Regions from separate parts of the Pseudomonas sp. FG35 genome, predicted to be linked through region 4. Evidence: predicted binding sites of a transcription regulator. Region 4 holds the regulator's gene; each other region holds the start of a gene.
The links. Region 4 encodes FliA, which starts transcription of late flagellar genes. Its sites were predicted from a motif close to CTAAAGTTTNNNNNNNNNNNGCCGNTAA; they were not measured.

Region 1 (4,738 bases), on a different contig from region 4:
AGTGTATGATGGTCGGCCCTTGCGAAGGGGGTTCGTGTCACAGGGCTGTCGCCTGAGGGTGGCAGGCTGGCCCGAACCCTGAACTTCAAGTTTCTACACCAGGAGATATCAATGAGCGTACTCGTAGGCAAACAAGCCCCTGACTTCACCGTCCCGGCCGTACTCGGCAATGGCGAGATCGTTGACAGCTTCACCCTGTCCTCGGCCATCAAAGGCAAATACGGCCTGGTGTTCTTCTACCCGCTGGACTTCACCTTTGTCTGCCCGTCCGAGCTGATCGCTCTGGACAACCGCATGGCCGACTTCAAGGCACGCAACGTTGAAGTAGTCGCCGTTTCGATCGACTCGCACTTCACCCACAACGCCTGGCGCAACACACCGGTCAACAATGGCGGCATCGGCCAGGTGAAATACACCATGGCTGCCGACATGAAGCACGAAATCGCCAAGGCCTACGACGTTGAGTCCGAAGGCGGCGTGGCTTTCCGTGGCGCGTTCCTGATCGATGACAAAGGCGTTGTCCGCTCGCAGATCATCAACGACCTGCCGCTGGGCCGTAACATGGAAGAGCTGATCCGTCTGGTCGACGCTCTGCAATTCCACGAAGAGCACGGCGAAGTCTGCCCTGCCAACTGGAAAAAAGGCGACAAAGGCATGAACGCTTCGCCAGAAGGCGTTGCGGCTTACCTGACCGAGAACGCTGCTGCCCTGTAAGGCGCAACGTCGAGGTACAAAAAAACCGGCTCTTGAGCCGGTTTTTTCATGCGCGGGATTTAACCCGACGACCCTCAGTCGTCGAAGTCTTCCCAGCCGCCCATCTGTTTCCAGCGGTTGACGATGCCGCAGAACAGCTCGGCCGTCTTCTCGGTGTCGTAACGCGCGGAGTGCGCTTCACGGCCGTCGAAGTCGATGTCGGCTGCCTGACAGGCCTTGGCCAATACGGTTTGACCGTAGGCCAGACCCGCGAGGGTCGCAGTGTCGAAGCTGGAGAACGGGTGAAACGGATTGCGCTTCATGTCCAGCCGCGCGACGGCAGCATTGAGGAAGCCGAGGTCGAAGCTGCTGTTGTGGCCGACCAGAATCGCCCGCTTGCAGCCGTTGGCTTTCAAGGCCTTGCGCACGCCACGGAAGATGTCGGTCAGCGCTGTTTCTTCGCTGACAGCCATGCGCAACGGATGATCGAGCTTGATCCCGGTGAACTCCAGTGCCGCCGGTTCAACGTTGGCGCCTTCGAACGGCTCGACGCGGAAGAAGTAGGTGTGATCCGGATAGACGAAACCCTTTTCATCCATGGCGATGGTAGTCGCGGCAATCTCCAGCAGAGCGTCGGTGGCCGAGTTGAAGCCACCGGTTTCTACGTCGACGACAACCGGCAGGTAGCCGCGAAAGCGTGCTGCCATTGGATGACGGGAACCGCCGCCACCTTGACCGTCCAGTTCGTCGTCGAAATGGTCTTCACTCACGCGTGTTCCTCCAGCAGGCGCCAGCGCAGTTTTTCACCGGCGCGCAGCGGGATAACGGTCAGCTCGCCGAAAGGCAGGCTGGTCGGGGCGGTCCATTCGTCACGAACCAGTGTGATGCGATCGGTGTTCGCCGGCAGGCCGTAGAAACGCGGGCCGTTGAGGCTGGCGAAGGCTTCGAGCTTGTCCAGCGCGTTGCGCTGTTCAAAGGCTTCGGCATACAGCTCGATGGCGGCGTACGCGGTGTAGCAGCCGGCGCAGCCGCAGGCGGCTTCCTTGGCGTGCTGGGCGTGCGGTGCCGAGTCGGTACCGAGGAAGAACTTCGCGCTGCCGCTGGTGGCGGCGTCGAGCAGGGCTTCCTGGTGAGTGTTGCGTTTGAGGATCGGCAGGCAATAGAAGTGCGGCCGGATCCCGCCCACCAGCATGTGGTTGCGGTTGTAGAGCAGGTGATGCGCGGTGATGGTCGCGCCGACGTTGGCCGAAGCCTCGTTGACGAACTGCACGGCATCGCCGGTGGTGATGTGTTCGAACACCACTTTCAGTGTCGGGAAACGCTCGACCACGCGGCGCATGTGCTCGTCGATGAAGATTTTTTCGCGGTCGAACACGTCGACGTCGCCACGGGTGACTTCGCCGTGGATCAACAGCGGCATGCCGGCTTCGGCCATGGCTTCCAGCACCGGGAAAATCTTGTCGATGCTGGTGACCCCGGAATCGGAGTTGGTGGTGGCGCCAGCCGGATACAGCTTGGCGGCGTGCACGAAACCGCTGGCCTTGGCCTCACGGATTTCTTCGGGCTGGGTGCGGTCGGTGAGGTACAGCACCATCAGCGGTTCGAAACGACTGCCGGCCGGGCGGGCAGCGAGAATCCGCTGGCGATAGCCGTCGGCTTCAGCGGCGTTGCGCACCGGAGGTACCAGGTTGGGCATGATGATGGCGCGACCAAAGGTGCGCGCGACATCCGCAACGGTATTGGTCAACACGGCACCATCGCGAAGATGAATGTGCCAGTCGTCGGGACGCAGCAGGGTCAGGCGGTCGGACATGAGGGGATTCCAGGCGGGTCAAACTGAGGCGAATGCTACCGGAAAAGACTCTTGCAGGCACTCGCTATCAAGTTTTGCGACGAGCGTCCGATATCCCATAGGTATGCCGTAAAGATGTATGTCTCGGTCTTTTTCGTTGTAGAAGCCAATGGAGCCTCCCGTGCGCCAGCGATATTTAGCCTTGCTCAGTGTGTTTGCCAGCCTCCCCGCGATGGCACTGACCTACCAGACCCGTCTGGAGAACATTGAGTGGACGGTCGAGGGCGACAAGTTCGAGTGCCGTCTGACGCAGCCGATCACTGATTTTGGCTCAGGGCAATTCGTGCGCAAGGCCGGCGAGCAGGCGACCTTCCGCCTGAACGCCTACAACGCCATGCTCGGCGGTGGTTCGGCGACCTTGCTGGCAGCGGCTGCGCCGTGGCAGCCGGGTCGTGGCGACATCAATCTGGGCACGGTTCGACTGGGCAGCGGCAACGTGCTGTTCAACAGTTCTCAATCCCAGGCCGGGCAGTTGATCAGCGGGCTGATGGACGGTCGCAGCCCGGTGGTGCGCCGGGCATCGGGCGATGGTCGGGTGTCGGAAGTGCGCCTGTTGCCGGTCAAGTTCAGCAAGGCGTTCAATGACTATCAGACCTGCGTGGCGAAACTGCTCCCGCAGAATTTCGATCAGGTCAAGCAATCGCAGATCGGCTTCCCCGGCGAAGGCATCGAACTGGACGCCGCCGCCAAGGCCAAGCTGCAAGTGATGCTCGAGTACATGAAGGCCGATCCGACGGTCAATCACATCGAACTCGACGGCCACTCGGACAACAGCGGCAATCGCCTGACCAATCGCGAACTGTCGCGCCGCCGCGCGCTGGCCGTGGTCGACTTCTTCAAGGCCAACGGCATCCAGGAGTCGCAGATCACCGTGCGTTTCCATGGTGAGCGTTATCCTCTGGTGCCGAACACCAATGCCGCCAACCGGGCCAAGAACCGTCGGGTCAATGTGCACCTTGCGCGGGTGGCACCGACGACTGCTCCAGCGCCTCAGGCCAGCACACCTGCCAACACTGCGGCGACTTCCTGACCTGCCGGTCATCGTCGCTCTCTCGACAGATTCTGTCGCTTTGTCGTCTTAAGCTGTCGCGCCTCTGTAAATTATCGCGTTTGAGCGGTAGACTCCTCGGCTTTCCGTAGAACCCCGTGGAGTGATGGCATGGCGGACGTAAACAAGGTCGTTCTGGCGTATTCCGGCGGCCTGGACACTTCGGTGATCCTCAAGTGGCTGCAGGATACTTATAACTGTGAAGTCGTGACCTTCACCGCTGACCTGGGTCAGGGCGAAGAGGTCGAGCCGGCTCGCGCCAAGGCGCAGGCCATGGGCGTCAAAGAAATCTACATCGACGACCTGCGCGAAGAATTCGTGCGTGACTTCGTGTTCCCGATGTTCCGCGCCAACACCGTTTACGAAGGCGAGTACCTGCTGGGTACTTCCATTGCGCGTCCGCTGATCGCCAAGCGTCTGATCGAAATCGCCAACGAAACCGGCGCCGACGCCATTTCCCACGGCGCAACCGGCAAGGGCAACGACCAGGTGCGTTTCGAACTGGGTGCCTACGCGCTCAAGCCAGGCGTGAAAGTGATCGCCCCTTGGCGCGAGTGGGACCTGCTGTCCCGCGAGAAACTGATGGACTACGCCGAGAAGCACGCGATCCCGATCGAGCGTCACGGCAAGAAGAAATCCCCGTACTCGATGGACGCCAACCTGCTGCACATCTCCTATGAAGGCGGCGTGCTGGAAGACACCTGGACCGAGCACGAAGAAGACATGTGGCGCTGGACCGTCTCCCCGGAGAAGGCTCCCGACACCCCGCAATACCTGGAACTGACCTACCGCAACGGCGACATCGTCGCGCTGGACGGCGTCGAAATGACTCCGGCCACCGTACTGGCGACCCTGAACAGGATCGGTGGCGAGCACGGCATCGGCCGTCTGGACATCGTCGAGAACCGTTATGTCGGCATGAAGTCCCGTGGCTGCTACGAAACCCCGGGCGGCACCATCATGCTGCGCGCTCACCGCGCCATCGAATCGATCACCCTGGACCGCGAAGTCGCTCACCTCAAAGACGAGCTGATGCCGAAGTACGCCAGCCTGATCTACACCGGTTACTGGTGGAGCCCTGAGCGTCTGATGCTGCAACAGATGATCGACGCTTCTCAGGTCAACGTGAACGGCGTTGTGCGCCT
Region 2 (4,738 bases), on a different contig from region 4:
GGCGCTCGAACGTCTGAAGCGCAGCCAGCTTGCAAAGGAACTGTTCGGCACGGAGTTCATCGAAGGTTACATCGCTTCGAAGACCATGGAGTTGACCAGCTTCTTTGATGAAATCACTCCCTGGGAACGCCGTGTTCTAGCAGCCCAGGCCTGACGAAATGTCGCCGTCGGGCTATCGTTTGATAGCCCGATACTTACTGCAAGGAGCCGCTCGGAACGCCGATGCGCCAAATCTGGAAATCCTTTCGAGCGCTGTATTTCGCCTCGCTGATGATGTTGATCGGCTCGGGCCTTCTTTCTACTTATCTGGCTTTGCGTCTGGCTGCCGACCATGTCGACGGGTTGTGGGTCGGTGCGTTGATGGCCGCCAACTATTTCGGTCTGGTGCTGGGCGGCAAGATTGGTCACCGCTTGATTGCCCGGGTCGGGCATATCCGCGCCTACTCGGCGTGTGCCGGGATCGTCGGTGCGGCGGTGCTCGGTCACGGGCTGGTGGACTGGTTGCCGGCGTGGCTGGTGCTGCGGACCATCGTCGGTCTCGGCATGATGTGCCAATACATGGTGATCGAGAGCTGGCTGAACGAGCAGGCCGACGCCAATCAGCGCGGTCTGGTGTTCAGTGGCTACATGATCGCGTCGTACCTGGGGCTGGTGCTCGGTCAGCTGATTCTGGTCATGCACCCGGGCCTTGGCCTGGAACTGCTGATGCTGGTCGCGCTGTGTTTTGCCCTGTGTCTGGTGCCGGTGGCGCTGACCCGTCGGATTCACCCGGCACCGCTGCATCCGGCGCCGATGGAGCCGCGCTTCTTTATCAAGCGTGTGCCGCAGTCGCTGAGCACGGTGCTCGGGGCCGGGCTGATCATCGGTTCGTTCTATGGTCTGGCGCCGCTGTATGCCTCCCAGCAGGGGCTGTCCACCGAGCAGGTCGGTCTGTTCATGGGTAGCTGCATTTTTGCCGGGCTGGTGGTGCAGTGGCCGCTGGGCTGGTTGTCCGACCGCTATGACCGGGCGCTGTTGATCCGCTGTTTCGCGCTGTTCCTCGCGGTTGCTTCGTTGCCACTGGCGATCCTGCCGCAAGTGCCGCTGGAGGTGCTGTTCGTGGTCGGCTTCCTCTGTTCGCTGGTGCAGTTCTGCCTGTACCCGTTGGCGGTGGCGTTCTCCAACGACCACGTCGAAGGCGAACGTCGGGTGTCGCTGACGGCGATGCTGCTGGTGACCTACGGCGTGGGCGCCAGTATCGGGCCGCTGGTGGCCGGGGTGCTGATGAAGCTGTTCGGGGCGCAGAGCCTGTACGCGTTCTTCACCTTTTTCGCGCTGGTGCTGGTGTGGCGGATCCGGCCGAAAGCCGTGACCAATCTGCACCAGGTCGACGATGCACCGCTGCATCACGTGGCGATGCCGGACAGCATGTCCAGCTCGCCGCTGGTGGCTGCGCTTGATCCGCGGGTGGATGAACAAGTGGTGCAGGAGCAGATGCAGAATACGGTCGCTCCGGAGCCTGAACCCGAGCCAGAACCTGTCGCGCCAACCGACTCGACAATCGAAGGCGAAGGGCCGGACATCAGCCCCGCCAGACCGTGATTCAGGCATAAAAAAACGGGCAGTCACCGCAGTGACTGCCCGTTTTTTATGCTTGCCGATCAGAGGTCGTCTTTATCGAACCGACGCGCTTCGCGTTGCAGTTGATAAACGAAACGCTCGACGTTGCGGGCCGCCGGGCCGCTGATGTTGTGAAAACGCAGGCCGGCGAAAGTGATGTTGAGTTTTTCTTCGAAGTGCAGGTAACGCAACTCGACCGAGGTCGGCTGGTTGCCGAACAACGGCGCGGCGATCAGACGATCATAAACCTGGCCCAATTGCAGACGGTCGGTGATGTCGCCTTCGAAACGCAGTTTGCAGCCAGTGGCGGAGATATCCAGCAGTTTGCCGTCGATCGGTGCCTTGAGCTTTTCGCCACCGAGCACAACGCTGACCAGATCGGTCAGCTTGAGGGCTGCGCGGAAGGCGTTGCGGCGCTGGTGATAAACCACTTCGGTGGGCAGGTCGCCGGTGTAGAAGCGGTCGCCACTGGATTCTTCGATGTTCAGCGTGCCGTTGCATTCCCAGGCAATGCGCACACCGTCATGAAAACCTTCGACCTTGAACGGCTCGCCGGCGAGCAGGAAGCGTTCGCCATCGCGCGGGATCATCTCGTCCAGGGCAATCGTGGCGGTTTCCCGGTCAACCTTGATCAGATAGCTCTGGAAGCGCTGGCTGCGCTCGTGGAAGGTGATGATCAGCGGATCATGGCTTTCAAGCAGCTGGCGCAGATTGCTGGAGATCTCCAGGGGCGTGGTAAGCACCTTTGGGGGCTGCGGAGCGTCATCATTGGACACGTTAAATCAATCTCCAGACAAAATTTGACTACGGCTGGCCAGTATTTTGCCAGCATGTTTCGCACGTTGATAGGGCGCAAGCATGGAAGAAAGCATCACGCCTGGCTGAGCGCGCGTGGTTTCTGCAGTTTGGAGAAGGTGCCACTGGCATCGTAGAGCGCGGGAGGCTCGCCGCCGGTGAGGATTTTCAGCTGATTGGCCGTGGCGGCCTGCTGCATGACGATCGATTGGCCATTTCTGGCATTGGCTGCCTGGCACTGGGCGATCAGATCGGTCAGGACATCGCTCTGGCTCAGCAACTGGTCGCCGATGCTCGACTGGCTGGCCAGTTGTTCCAGGCCGGCGCGGTCGATCGACAGATTGAGGCTGGCGAGGATTTCGCTGCGTTTGCGGCCATGCTGTTCGAGCAGAATGATCAATGCCTGCTTGTTCGCCAGAATTTCTTCCAGCAGAGGCATGTCGCGACCGTGCAAGGCGAGGGACTCGGTTTGCAGTAACTCCAGCAATTGTTGAGCTGGAGCAAAGTCGTCGGTGATCAGTTGCAATAGATTAGTGTCGTGCATGGCTGGCCTTGGGTTTTAAGCGTCCAAAAGCCTGGCGCAGACCGAGGCCTAGCGCTGGGCTTCGAAGTTGAGCAGTTTGCTGGCTACACGGTTGCTGTCGACTTTATAGCTGCCATCGGCAATCGCTGCTTTCAATTCGGCCACGCGGGCTTTGTCGACGGCAGGCTGATCGCGCAGCTTGTCAGTGACCTTCTGCAACTGTTGAGCCTCATTGCTGAGGTGTACCGATTCCCCGCTTTTTGCGGTACTGGCCTGTTCGGCCGGGGTATTCAGCGGCGCGGAAGTGCCGGTTTCGGCGGTTTCCTTGGCGTTGCTGGTACGCGTACTGCCCGTAAGTGACGAGGAGCTGTTCAAACGGCTGAAATCGATGACCATGTTAAAAACCTCTGGGAATTTGGACGCTTGCCATGTTCTCGGCCATCCCCTGGAAAACTTTAGGCTCATTTAGCAATGAGCTTGCATGCGCCGTTGCAGATCCTGCTGCGGCACAGTTTAGGGAACAGCTCTGGTCAGCGCCAGTTTTCTGCCAAACGCTCAGGGGCTTTTCAAATATCCGTTCATTCTGCCGCTCACTCGCCGCTTACATCGCTACTTCCACCTGGCCGGGCGCCACAACCTGCGCCTTGATGACCCGTTGGGAGTTGAGGTTTTTCACCCGAATCTGTTCTTTCAGGCCGCCGTTGGCCAGCGCTTCGCCCGGCATCCGGACGGCGAGGGTACCGCTGCGGGCGGTGATCACCACTTGATCGCCCTTGCGAACCACTTCCGCCTGTTCCAGATGCACCAGGGTAATGACTTGATCGGCGACCGTTGGTCGGGTCAATTTCTGTCCGATGGCTTCATCCACCGACGTCAGGAAACCCTGGTTGATCGTGCTGACGTCGCGCTCGCGCAAGGTCACGTCCTGCGGCTCGATGATGCCGGCGCGTTTGAGTGGCCGCGTGGTCGTGACAATCTCGCGAAACAGGCGGACTTGAGCGGGCACGAACACCGTCCAGGGGGAGGCGCCTTCGCAGCGGACCTTCACCGTGACACGGCCCAAAGGACGTGCCGGACTCTCCAGTGTCGCTGTCAATTCCTTGTCGCACATAGGCATGCGCATGCGTGGATCGAGCTGGTTGACCTCGATTTCATAACGGCCTTCCGTTTGACTGGTAGCCAGATAGTCTTCTACGGTGAATTCAAGAAAGCCCTGAGTGACGCCGATAAGCATGTCAGGCAAGGTAACCGCATCAGCACCGGCAGGGCTGCCAGCGAAAAAAAGGCAAACGGCGGACATCGCGCAAAGCCCTCTGCGGAGGGGAGATGTCAGGCGTCGGAAAAATGTCGTTTGAGCGTTCATACGAGTTAAAAAGCAAGCGCCGTGCCGTTTAGCAATGAATGTGCGTCGCAACAACACTTGGCGTTGGTGTAGGAGTCTGGGCATGGCTGGTGTAATGGATTCGGTGAACCAGCGCACGCAACTGGTGGGGCAGAATCGCCTGGAGCTGTTGTTGTTCCGTCTTGACGGCCAGCAGCTCTACGGGATCAACGTGTTCAAGGTTCGGGAAGTGCTGCAGTGCCCGCAACTGACGCTGATGCCCAAGTCCAGTCCTGTCGTGTGCGGGGTGGCGAATATCCGGGGGGCGACCATTCCGATCCTTGATCTGGCGATGGCGACCGGCTCCGGTGCTTTGAAAGACAAGAACAGTCCGTTCGTGATCATCACGGAATACAACACCAAGACCCAGGGTTTTCTGGTGCGCTCGGTCGAACGTATCGTGAACATGAACTGGGAAGAGATTCATCCGCCGCCCAAGG
Region 3 (4,738 bases), on a different contig from region 4:
CCCCCACAGCCAGTAACGATCGCTGACCAGCAGCCCGACCAGTACGGCTTCCGATTGCAGCGGCAACAGGGTCGCCGCGCCAAATGCGGCCAGGAACAGCCCGAGATAACCCGCCGTCATCAATGGGCCGGGTAATCCGCCACCACCACATCGGCACCGTCTTTCTTCAGGCCGATCACTTGATACGCATCGCTCATGCCGTCCATTTCCATGCCCGGCGAGCCCATCGGCATGCCCGGTGCGGCAACGCCAAGCAGGTCATCGCGCTTGCTCAGGGCCAGCACCTGTTCCGCCGGAACGTGGCCTTCGACGAATTTGCCGTTGATGATTGCCGTGTGGCAGGACGCCAGACGTGGCGGCACGCCGTGTTGTTGCTTGAAGCTGCTCATGTCGCTTTCGACGTGGTCTTCAACCTTGAAGCCGTTGGCTTCCAGGTGGCTGATCCACTTTTTGCAGCAGCCACAGTTGGCGTCGCGGTGGACTTCGATCGGGATAAGGTCGGCGGCTTGCGCCAGGGAGGAAATGAACAGCGCGCTCAGGGTGGCCAGACGCAGATGGTTTAGCATGGAGGGCTCTCGGCTTAGAGGAGAAACGGTCAAAAAAGGAGGGCATTTTGACCGGTTTTTCCTGCCTGGCATCAACGGAGTGTTTCCAAGTGATACGAGGCAGGCCTGCCAACATGATCGTAGATCAAAGCTGACAGGCCACTGAGCGCAAGATGACAAAACGGTCAGCGAACCTTGAAGCGGCCCATGATCGCGCTCACCCGGCTGTTGGCTTCCAGCAGCTGGCGGGTGTTGAGTTCGCTGGCCTGACCGCTTTCCACCAGCTCATCAACCATGTGGCGGATCTGCACCATGCTGCGGTTGATCTCTTCGGTGACTGCGCTTTGCTGTTCCGCGGCGGTGGCGATCTGGGTGCTGAGGCTGTTGATGTGGCTGACCGAACCGGCCATTTCGTCGAGGCCACTGTTGACTCGCGCCGTGGCATCGGCGGCTGACTGACAACTGGCCTGAGTGTTTTCCATGGCGCTGACCGAGGAAGTCACACCTTGGGTCAGACGGCTCAACATTTCGTTGATTTCCGAGGTGCTGGCCTGGGTGCGGGCAGCGAGGGCACGCACTTCGTCCGCCACCACTGCAAAACCGCGACCCTGTTCACCGGCGCGTGCCGCTTCGATCGCCGCGTTGAGTGCCAGCAGATTGGTCTGGCCGGCAATGGCGCCGATCACGCCGAGGATTTCGGTGATGCGCTGGGCGTCCTGCTGCATGCTTTCGACCTTGTGGGTGGCGCTGGCCACTTCGTCGATCAACGCCACTACGCTGCCTGACGCTTCACCGACCACGATGCGGGAACGGTCGGCGTTTTCGTTGGCGCGCTGGGTGAAGGCAGCGGTTTCGGCAGCGTTCTGCGCGACGCTTTCGGCGGTCGAGCTCATTTCGTTGATCGCGGTAACGGTTTGGTCGGTTTCCGAAGCGTGGCGCAGCAGAATCTGGCTGGTGTGCGCCGAGGTGCGTTGCAGGCTGTCGAGGCTCGAGGCCATCGCGCCGGTGGCCTGGGTCACTTCGCCGATCATGTTCTGCAGGTAGGCGATGAAGGTGTTGACTGAATGCCCGATGGCACCGAGTTCGTCTTCAGCGCGGATGGTGATGCGCCGGGTCAGGTCGGCATCGCCGCTGGACAGCGAATCGATGTTGGCCTTCAGCGCTTTCATGCGCGAGACCAGTTGGCGGATCGCGTAGACCTGCAACAGCACCAACAGGATCACCAGCGGAATCTGCAGCAGACTCAGGCTGCTGAGCACGTCGTCACGCTGGGCGGTGAGCATTTTGGTTGGCAGCGCGGTGGCGAGGAACCACGGGGTGCCTTCGATCGGGCGCATGAAGAAGGTACTGGCTTCACCGTGGTTGTCGAACTCGACACGCTGTGCCTGCTCGCGGTTTTGCAGCCCGGCTTTGATCTGGCTGGCGAAGGTCGAGCCGCCGGCCAGTTCGCTGATGTTCTTCAGCACGATCGGCCCGTTGATACGCGAGCTGTTGCTGATGATCTTGCCGTCAGCCTCGACGATCAGCATTTCGGCGTTGAGGTCTTTTTCCTTGCGCGCCACCAGATCGTTGAAGAAGCCCAGGGTCACGTCGATGGTCGAGACGCCCCAGGCGCTGCCGTTTTTCTGGATGGCCATGGCGCAGTTGGTGCGCGGTTCGGCGCTGGCGTCATCTTTATAGGCAGCGGCCCACGCGCATTGGCCGCGCGGGGTCTGCATGCCGCCCTTGTACCAGCTCTGGTCGTAATAGTTGGGGGCCGCGTCGCTGTTCCAGAACGTGTTCACCGCCAGTTTGCCGGAGGCATCCCGGTGCCAGAACGTACTGAACTTGTTGCGTCCGGCCTCACGCTGACCGGGCAATGGCCAGATGCCGCCGCCGAACACTTTCAGTTCGCCATATTGATCGACCAGCCCCGGCAACACGCTGTCGATGGCCGCGCTGTCGAGCAGCGGGATGGTCTGGGTGATGCTGCGCTGTTGCGCCTGGACCTTGTTCAATTCGCCCTGGATCTGCTCGGCCACTTCCGCAATGCGGTTGAGCACGACTTGTTCTTCGGTATGGCGCAGCTTGGGCGCGACCAGCTGGCTGATGCCGACCACGGTCAGCACCGACAGCAACAAAATGAACAGAACCAGAAACAGCGTGTAGCGAGCCTGAATAGTGCGGAATGCGGGCATGGAAACCGGTCCTTGAGCAGGGATTCTTATTGTGGGCAGGGGAAAAACAGCGCGGGTTTCCTAACGTATCGTCGGGTCTTCGGGAAGCTTTAGGTACTTTCGTCCTAAAACGTGCGATCCCGATCAATGGAACGTATCCGGCCTGATACATGCGAACTAACCGTCCCGAACATTAGAGCAACAAACCCACTTTCATCTGATTGTCATGAACCCTCTGATCCAGCATTTCCGGGGCTGTTGCGGGTTTGTATCGTGAATGTACAAAAATTGTAAAAAATGCAGAAAGGAGTTGGTGCCACTGGTTTGCCGGCCGATACTCCGGGCAACTCAAAAGTCGTCCAACAAGGAATTTTTCATGTTTTCCTCGCAAGGAGCCTGCTCATGACTATCGGCTATACCGGTGCCTGGCAACCCAAGGCGGGTTTGCTGGTTCGAGACACAGGAAGCTCGAGCAAACCGGTTTCCCAAAGCGTGAAGGTCAAGCAAATGCTGGCTCTGGTCGGCAACGATCCCAACGCAATCAGCATCGCCGAGATGGACAAGCAGGGGCTGCACAAGAACATCAAGGGTTTCGATCCCACCAATGTTTCGGCCAAACAATTGGGCAGCCTCAGTGCAATGCTGCGCAGCCGTGGCCTGATTTCCGAAGTCACGTCCATTACTCTGCTCAACGCCGGCGACAAGTTTGATCGCTTCGGCATTCAGAAGGATCCGGACGCCAAGTTCAATGCGCTGGAGTACTTCGCAACGCAACTGGATACCATCCAGAACAACAATCTCAAGGGCAACAAGTACGCCAATACGTTGATTCCCGAGTACAAGAAAGCCATCTATGTCTTGCAGAACCTGAAGACCTACGGACAGGGCGGCGAGCGCAAGCCGCCGACCGACAAAGGCGTCGACGCCAAGGCATGATCAGAAGGCCCGCACCGGGAACGGAGCGGGCCCTTTCGTTTATGGGCGGTTGCCGCCAACCTGCAGTCCCGTCAGCGGTGCGATTTGTTGCTGCATGTCGTCATGCAATCGCTGCATTCGCGGGCACTGCAGTGCCAGGGATCTGGGCTGGAACCCGCGATGAAACAACGCCAGCCAGCCTGCACCTCTGTCATCGGGCGCCAGTCCGCTGAACACGAAACCCATCGCCGACAACCGGCGCCAGGCATTGTCGAAACCCTGCGCCAGCCTGAGCCTGATCGATATCAGCCAATGTTCGGGCAGTTGTTGCAGCTGTTTGAGCAAACTGTCGTCCACCTCGTTGAATACCCCGTCATATCGCCCCCAGCGCTGTTCGAGCTGCGCCGGTGCGCCAACCCACGGCGACACGCTCAACCGTGTTCCGAACACGTCGCACATCTGTTGCATGAATTCACGGCATTCGTCGGGCCAATGCAAGGCCGGCAGCGGGCGCTGATAGCCATCGACAGGGGTGTAACCCAGTACAAGCGATTCCGTCACCGCGTTGCCAAAGGGCGACGGTGCATGATCGGGCAACAAGCCGGTGTTATGAAAACCAAGGCCGGCGGCCATCTTCTGGGTGTAGGGGTGATGGGTCATCTGCTTGATCGTGACGCCCTGATAACCAAGCGCCTGTGCATGGATCAGCAAGTGTCGGCCCAGTTGCGTGGCGACGTTCTGGCCACGGATCTGCGGATCCACCACGCTCAGCGCCAATTCGACGATGGATGTTCCCTTGTCGAGAATCAACGCGGAGTGGCCCGCCACCTGATCGTTGGACACCGCCACCAGCGAATGCCAGCGGCCGACGGCATGGTTCTGCTTGATCATGCGGGGCAGATAGACATGCGGCTGAGCGTAATGGTCGCCGTAGATCTTTCTGAACAGGCGACTGACCGCCGGGGCGTCGCTGGTGCGAAAACTGCGCAGGGTGATGGATGTCATCAGCAACGCTCCTGGCCGCAGCCGCTGTAGACGCGCCGGTCCAGCACGCGCTGACGTTTGCCGGAGCGTGGATGGCGTGCCAGTTCCTGAACCGTACAACAGCGAATCCGCAACGCC
Region 4 (4,738 bases):
CATCTCGGCAACCGGCGAAGCCGGGGCTTCATCCGCCGATTGCGGTTCGGCCAGACGCGCCAGGGCGGCCAGCAGTTCCGGGGTGGCGGCGGTGATCGGGCTGCGATCGCGGACTTCGCTGAACATGCTGTTCACCGCGTCCAGCGCTTCAAGCACCACGTCCATCAGTTCTGCATCGACGCGTCGTTCACCCTTGCGCAGGATGTCGAACACGTTTTCGGCGATGTGACAGCACTCCACCAGCTCGTTGAGCTGAAGGAAGCCGGCGCCCCCTTTTACAGTGTGGAAACCGCGAAAAATTGCGTTGAGCAGATCTGCGTCATCCGGGCGGCTTTCCAGCTCGACCAGTTGTTCGGACAGTTGCTCAAGAATCTCGCCGGCCTCAACCAGGAAATCCTGAAGGATCTCTTCATCGGCGCCGAAGCTCATTAATGGGGTGCTCCTACAGGTCTAAAAACCCAAAAAAACTCAAAATCCAAGGCTGGATAACAAATCGTCCACATCGTCCTGACCGGACACAACGTCTTCTCGTTTATCGGCATGAATCTGCGGACCTTCACCCTGCGAGAGATGTTTTTGTGGATCTTTTTCAGCAAGCATCGCCGCACGGTCATGTTCGATGCCCGCAAAGCGGTCCACCTGGCTGGCCATGAGCACGAGCTTGAGCAGGTTGCTTTCGACTTCGGTGACCAATTGGGTCACGCGCTTGATCACCTGACCGGTGAGGTCCTGGTAATCCTGGGCGAGCAGAATGTCGTTCAGATTGCTCGACACCGCGCGGTTGTCCGCGCTGCTGCGTGCCAGAAAACCGTCGACCCGGCGCGCCAGCTCACGGAACTCTTCAGCCCCGACCTCACGGCGCATGAAGCGGCCCCAATCGGCGCTCAAGGCCTGGGCTTCGTCAGCCAGGCCATTGACCACGGGGGTCGCGCTTTCCACCAGATCCATGGTGCGGTTGGCGGCAGCTTCGGTCAGTTTGACCACGTAGCCCAGGCGCTCGGTAGCGTCGGTGATTTGCGACACTTCCTCAGCCTGCGGCATGTGCGGATCGATCTGGAAGTTGACGATCGCACTGTGCAGTTCACGCGTGAGCTTGCCCACTTCCTGGTACAGGCCACGGTCACGGGTCTGATTGAGCTCATGGATCAGTTGCACGGCGTCGCCGAACTTGCCTTTTTCAAGGCTTTCGACCAGTTCGACGGCGTGTTTTTTCAGAGTCGACTCGAAGTCGCCCTGTGAAGATTCGTTATGCTCCATAGCTCCCCCGCGCGTCATCAGCCGATGCGTTCGAAAATCTTCTCGATTTTTTCTTTCAGCGCCTGAGCCGTGAAAGGTTTGACCACGTAGCCGTTAACGCCGGCCTGGGCCGCTTCGATGATCTGCTCGCGCTTGGCTTCAGCGGTCACCATCAGCACCGGCAGGTGCTTGAGCTTTTCATCGGCGCGCACGTGGCGCAGCAGGTCGATACCGGTCATGCCGGGCATGTTCCAGTCGGTCACCAGAAAGTCGATGCTGCCGCTGTTGAGCACCGGAATGGCAGTAGTGCCATCGTCGGCTTCAACGGTGTTGGTGAACCCGAGATCACGCAACAGGTTCTTGATGATCCGCCGCATCGTTGAGAAGTCATCAACGATGAGGATTTTCATGTCTTTGTTCAATTCGACCTCCAAGCAGTCTTAAACGCGCCCAGCACCTGGACGCGCCATTTCAATCAATCCGGCAAAACACTCGATGACTGTCTGGAGCACAACAGAGCAAGACCGGTGCCGTTCACCACCGCACCAGCCTCGTTCGCAGTGTCCCCACACTGCCTTCAGCGCGCTCGCCACTCCCCCAAACGCCCCCGCAAGCGGGCCGCGCACTGGCTGTGTAACTGGCTGACCCGCGATTCACTGACGCCAAGGACTTCACCGATCTCCTTGAGGTTCAGCTCTTCGTCGTAGTACAGCGCCAACACCAGTCGCTCACGCTCCGGCAAATTGGCAATCGCGTCCGCCAGCGCGGCCTGGAAACGTTCGTCTTCCAGATCGCGCGACGGCTCCAGATGAGCACTGGCGCCATCCTCGTGCAGCCCTTCGTGTTCGCCGTCCTGCAACAGGTCGTCGAAACTGAACAGGCGGCTGCCCAGGGTGTCGTTCAAAATCCCGTAGTAATCGTCGAGACTCAATTGGAGTTCGGCCGCAACTTCGTGATCTTTAGCGTCACGGCCGGTTTTAGCTTCAATCGAGCGAATCGCGTCGCTGACCATGCGGGTATTGCGGTGAACCGAGCGTGGTGCCCAGTCCCCCTTACGGACTTCATCGAGCATCGCACCACGGATCCGGATGCCCGCGTACGTTTCAAAACTGGCGCCCTTGCTGGCGTCGTATTTGGTCGAGACTTCGAGCAGGCCGATCATCCCGGCCTGGATCAGGTCTTCGACCTGCACACTGGCCGGCAACCGCGCCAGCAAGTGGTAGGCGATGCGTTTGACCAGTGGCGCGTAACGCTCGATCAGCTCGTACTGCGCGTCACGCGCCGACTTCTTGTAGAAATTCATACCGCTGGCGGTCATAGCACAGGTCCTGCCGTTTGCTGCACGAGGCGCTCGACGAAAAATTCGAGGTGGCCGCGCGGGTTGGCGGGCAGCGGCCAGGTGTCGACCTTCTGTGCGATCGCCTTGAACGCCAGTGCGCACTTGGAACGCGGGAAGGCTTCATAGACCGCACGCTGCTTCTGCACCGCCTTGCGCACGCTTTCGTCGTAGGGCACCGCGCCGACGTATTGTAGGGCGACGTCGAGGAAGCGATCCGTGACCTTGGTCAACTTGGCGAACAGATTGCGACCTTCCTGCGGGCTCTGGGCCATGTTGGCCAGGACGCGGAAGCGGTTCATGCCGTAATCGCGGTTGAGCAGTTTGATCAGCGCGTAGGCGTCGGTGATCGAGGTCGGCTCGTCGCAGACCACCAGCAACACTTCTTGCGCTGCGCGAACAAAACTGACTACCGAGTCACCAATACCCGCAGCGGTGTCGATCACCAGCACGTCGAGATTGTCGCCGATGTCGCTGAAGGCCTGAATCAGGCCGGCATGCTGGGCCGGGCTCAGGTGAACCATGCTCTGGGTGCCGGAAGCGGCCGGCACGATGCGGATCCCGCCGGGGCCCTGTAACAGGACGTCGCGCAGCTCGCAGCGGCCTTCGATCACGTCGGCCAGGGTTCGTTTGGGTGTGAGGCCCAGCAGAACGTCGACGTTCGCCAGCCCCAGGTCGGCGTCCAGCAGCATGACCCGACGGCCAAGCTCTGCCAGGGCCAGGGACAAGTTCACTGACACATTAGTCTTGCCGACGCCACCTTTGCCGCCGGTCACCGCGATCACCTGTACGGGATGCATGCTGCCCATGTTATTTCTTTACCTTGTCTTGCATAGACGGAGGCCACATTACTGGCTGCGCGTTCACAACCGGAACAATGCGTGGCAGGCCATCGATGTAGGTACGAAAACTGTTCATTACCTCAGCCAACCTGCTTGGTCGGACTGTGGTAGATATCAGCGAACATGTCAGCCATGGCTTCTTCGCTGGGTTCTTCCTGCATTTGCACGCTGACGGCGCGACTGACCAGTTGATGACGCCGCGGCAGATGCAGATCATCCGGAATCCGTGGGCCATCGGTCAGGTAGGCAACCGGCAGTTCGTGACTGATCGCCAGGCTCAACACTTCGCCCAGACTGGCCGTCTCATCCAGTTTAGTCAGGATGCAGCCGGCCAGCCCGCAACGCTTGTAACTGTGATAAGCGGCGGTTAGAACCTGTTTTTGGCTGGTGGTTGCCAGAACCAGATAATTTTTTGACCGAATGCCACGACCGGCCAGACTTTCCAGCTGCATGCGCAGGGCCGGATCGCTGGCCTGCAGGCCGGCGGTGTCAATCAGCACCACGCGCTTGCGCAGCAGTGGATCCAGCGCCTGCACCAGGGACTGGCCCGGATCGACGTGGGTCACCGAAACGTTAAGGATGCGGCCCAGCGTCTTGAGCTGCTCCTGCGCGCCGATACGGAAACTGTCCATGCTCACCAGCGCGATGTTCTGCGCGCCGTACTTGAGCACGTAGCGGGCGGCCAGTTTGGCCAGGGTGGTGGTCTTGCCCATGCCGGCAGGACCGACCATCGCAATCACCCCACCCTCTTCCAGCGGCTCGACTTCCGGCACGGCAATCATCCGCGCCAGGTGCGCCAGCAGCATGCGCCAGGCCTGACGAGGCTCGTCGATCTCGGTGATCATCGACAGCAGATCCCGGGACAACGGGCCGGACAAACCGATGCGTTGCAGACGACGGTACAGATTGGCCTGGGCCGGACGGCTGCCTTGCAGCTGGTTCCAGGCCAGGGTGCCGAGTTGCACTTCCATCAGTTCGCGCAGGCTGTTGAGTTCGAAACGCATCGAGTCCAGAGCACGCGGATCGACGCCAGCGGAAACCGCTGCAGGCGCTGGTGCCGGACGAGCCGGAGCTTCGTAGGTCGGTTCGGTCAGCGGCTCGGCAGCGGTCAGCGGCAGGCCGGCCGTCAACGGCAGCCCGGCGAACAACTGGCGATTGGTGTTGCCGTCGGCTTCGCCACGCAGGCTCAGCTCGGCCTGGGCGGTGACGATGCGCGACTGGGTCTTGCGCAGCTCATCCTCGAGTTCCATGTTCGGAACGCGCGGGGCCAGCGCAGACAGTTTGTAATCGAGCGCCGCCGTCAGCTCGACGCCGCCGGCGATGC

Region 1: a site for FliA is predicted at 2,573-2,600, ahead of ACODTD_RS10410 (flagellar protein MotY). Genes of this name have one in related genera too.
Region 2: a site for FliA is predicted at 3,349-3,376, ahead of flgM (flagellar biosynthesis anti-sigma factor FlgM). Genes of this name have one in related genera too.
Region 3: a site for FliA is predicted at 2,788-2,815, ahead of ACODTD_RS01680 (methyl-accepting chemotaxis protein). Genes of this name have one in related genera too.

The regions. Positions count from the first base shown of each region.
Region 1 is NZ_JBMDJR010000004.1:293,089-297,826, reverse strand. It holds gene ACODTD_RS10425 (peroxiredoxin) at 112-714, shown strand; gene rnt (ribonuclease T) at 789-1,463, opposite strand; gene pyrC (dihydroorotase) at 1,460-2,506, opposite strand; gene ACODTD_RS10410 (flagellar protein MotY) at 2,667-3,575, shown strand; gene ACODTD_RS10405 (argininosuccinate synthase) at 3,705-4,738, shown strand, end outside.
Region 2 is NZ_JBMDJR010000018.1:69,809-74,546, reverse strand. It holds gene ACODTD_RS25935 (glutamine synthetase family protein) at 1-154, shown strand, start outside; gene ACODTD_RS25930 (MFS transporter) at 223-1,581, shown strand; gene ACODTD_RS25925 (flagellar brake protein) at 1,641-2,375, opposite strand; gene ACODTD_RS25920 (flagella synthesis protein FlgN) at 2,471-2,938, opposite strand; gene flgM (flagellar biosynthesis anti-sigma factor FlgM) at 2,987-3,313, opposite strand; gene flgA (flagellar basal body P-ring formation chaperone FlgA) at 3,519-4,280, opposite strand; gene ACODTD_RS25905 (chemotaxis protein CheV) at 4,363-4,738, shown strand, end outside.
Region 3 is NZ_JBMDJR010000001.1:372,994-377,731, forward strand. It holds gene ACODTD_RS01670 (YqaA family protein) at 1-120, opposite strand, end outside; gene ACODTD_RS01675 (DUF411 domain-containing protein) at 120-566, opposite strand; gene ACODTD_RS01680 (methyl-accepting chemotaxis protein) at 731-2,722, opposite strand; gene ACODTD_RS01685 (hypothetical protein) at 3,104-3,637, shown strand; gene ACODTD_RS01690 (GNAT family N-acetyltransferase) at 3,677-4,621, opposite strand; gene ACODTD_RS01695 (phenylacetate--CoA ligase family protein) at 4,621-4,738, opposite strand, start outside.
Region 4 is NZ_JBMDJR010000017.1:41,356-46,093, forward strand. It holds gene ACODTD_RS25330 (chemotaxis protein CheA) at 1-429, opposite strand, end outside; gene ACODTD_RS25335 (protein phosphatase CheZ) at 469-1,257, opposite strand; gene ACODTD_RS25340 (chemotaxis response regulator CheY) at 1,275-1,646, opposite strand; gene fliA (RNA polymerase sigma factor FliA) at 1,814-2,554, opposite strand; gene fleN (flagellar synthesis regulator FleN) at 2,551-3,381, opposite strand; gene flhF (flagellar biosynthesis GTPase FlhF) at 3,495-4,738, opposite strand, start outside.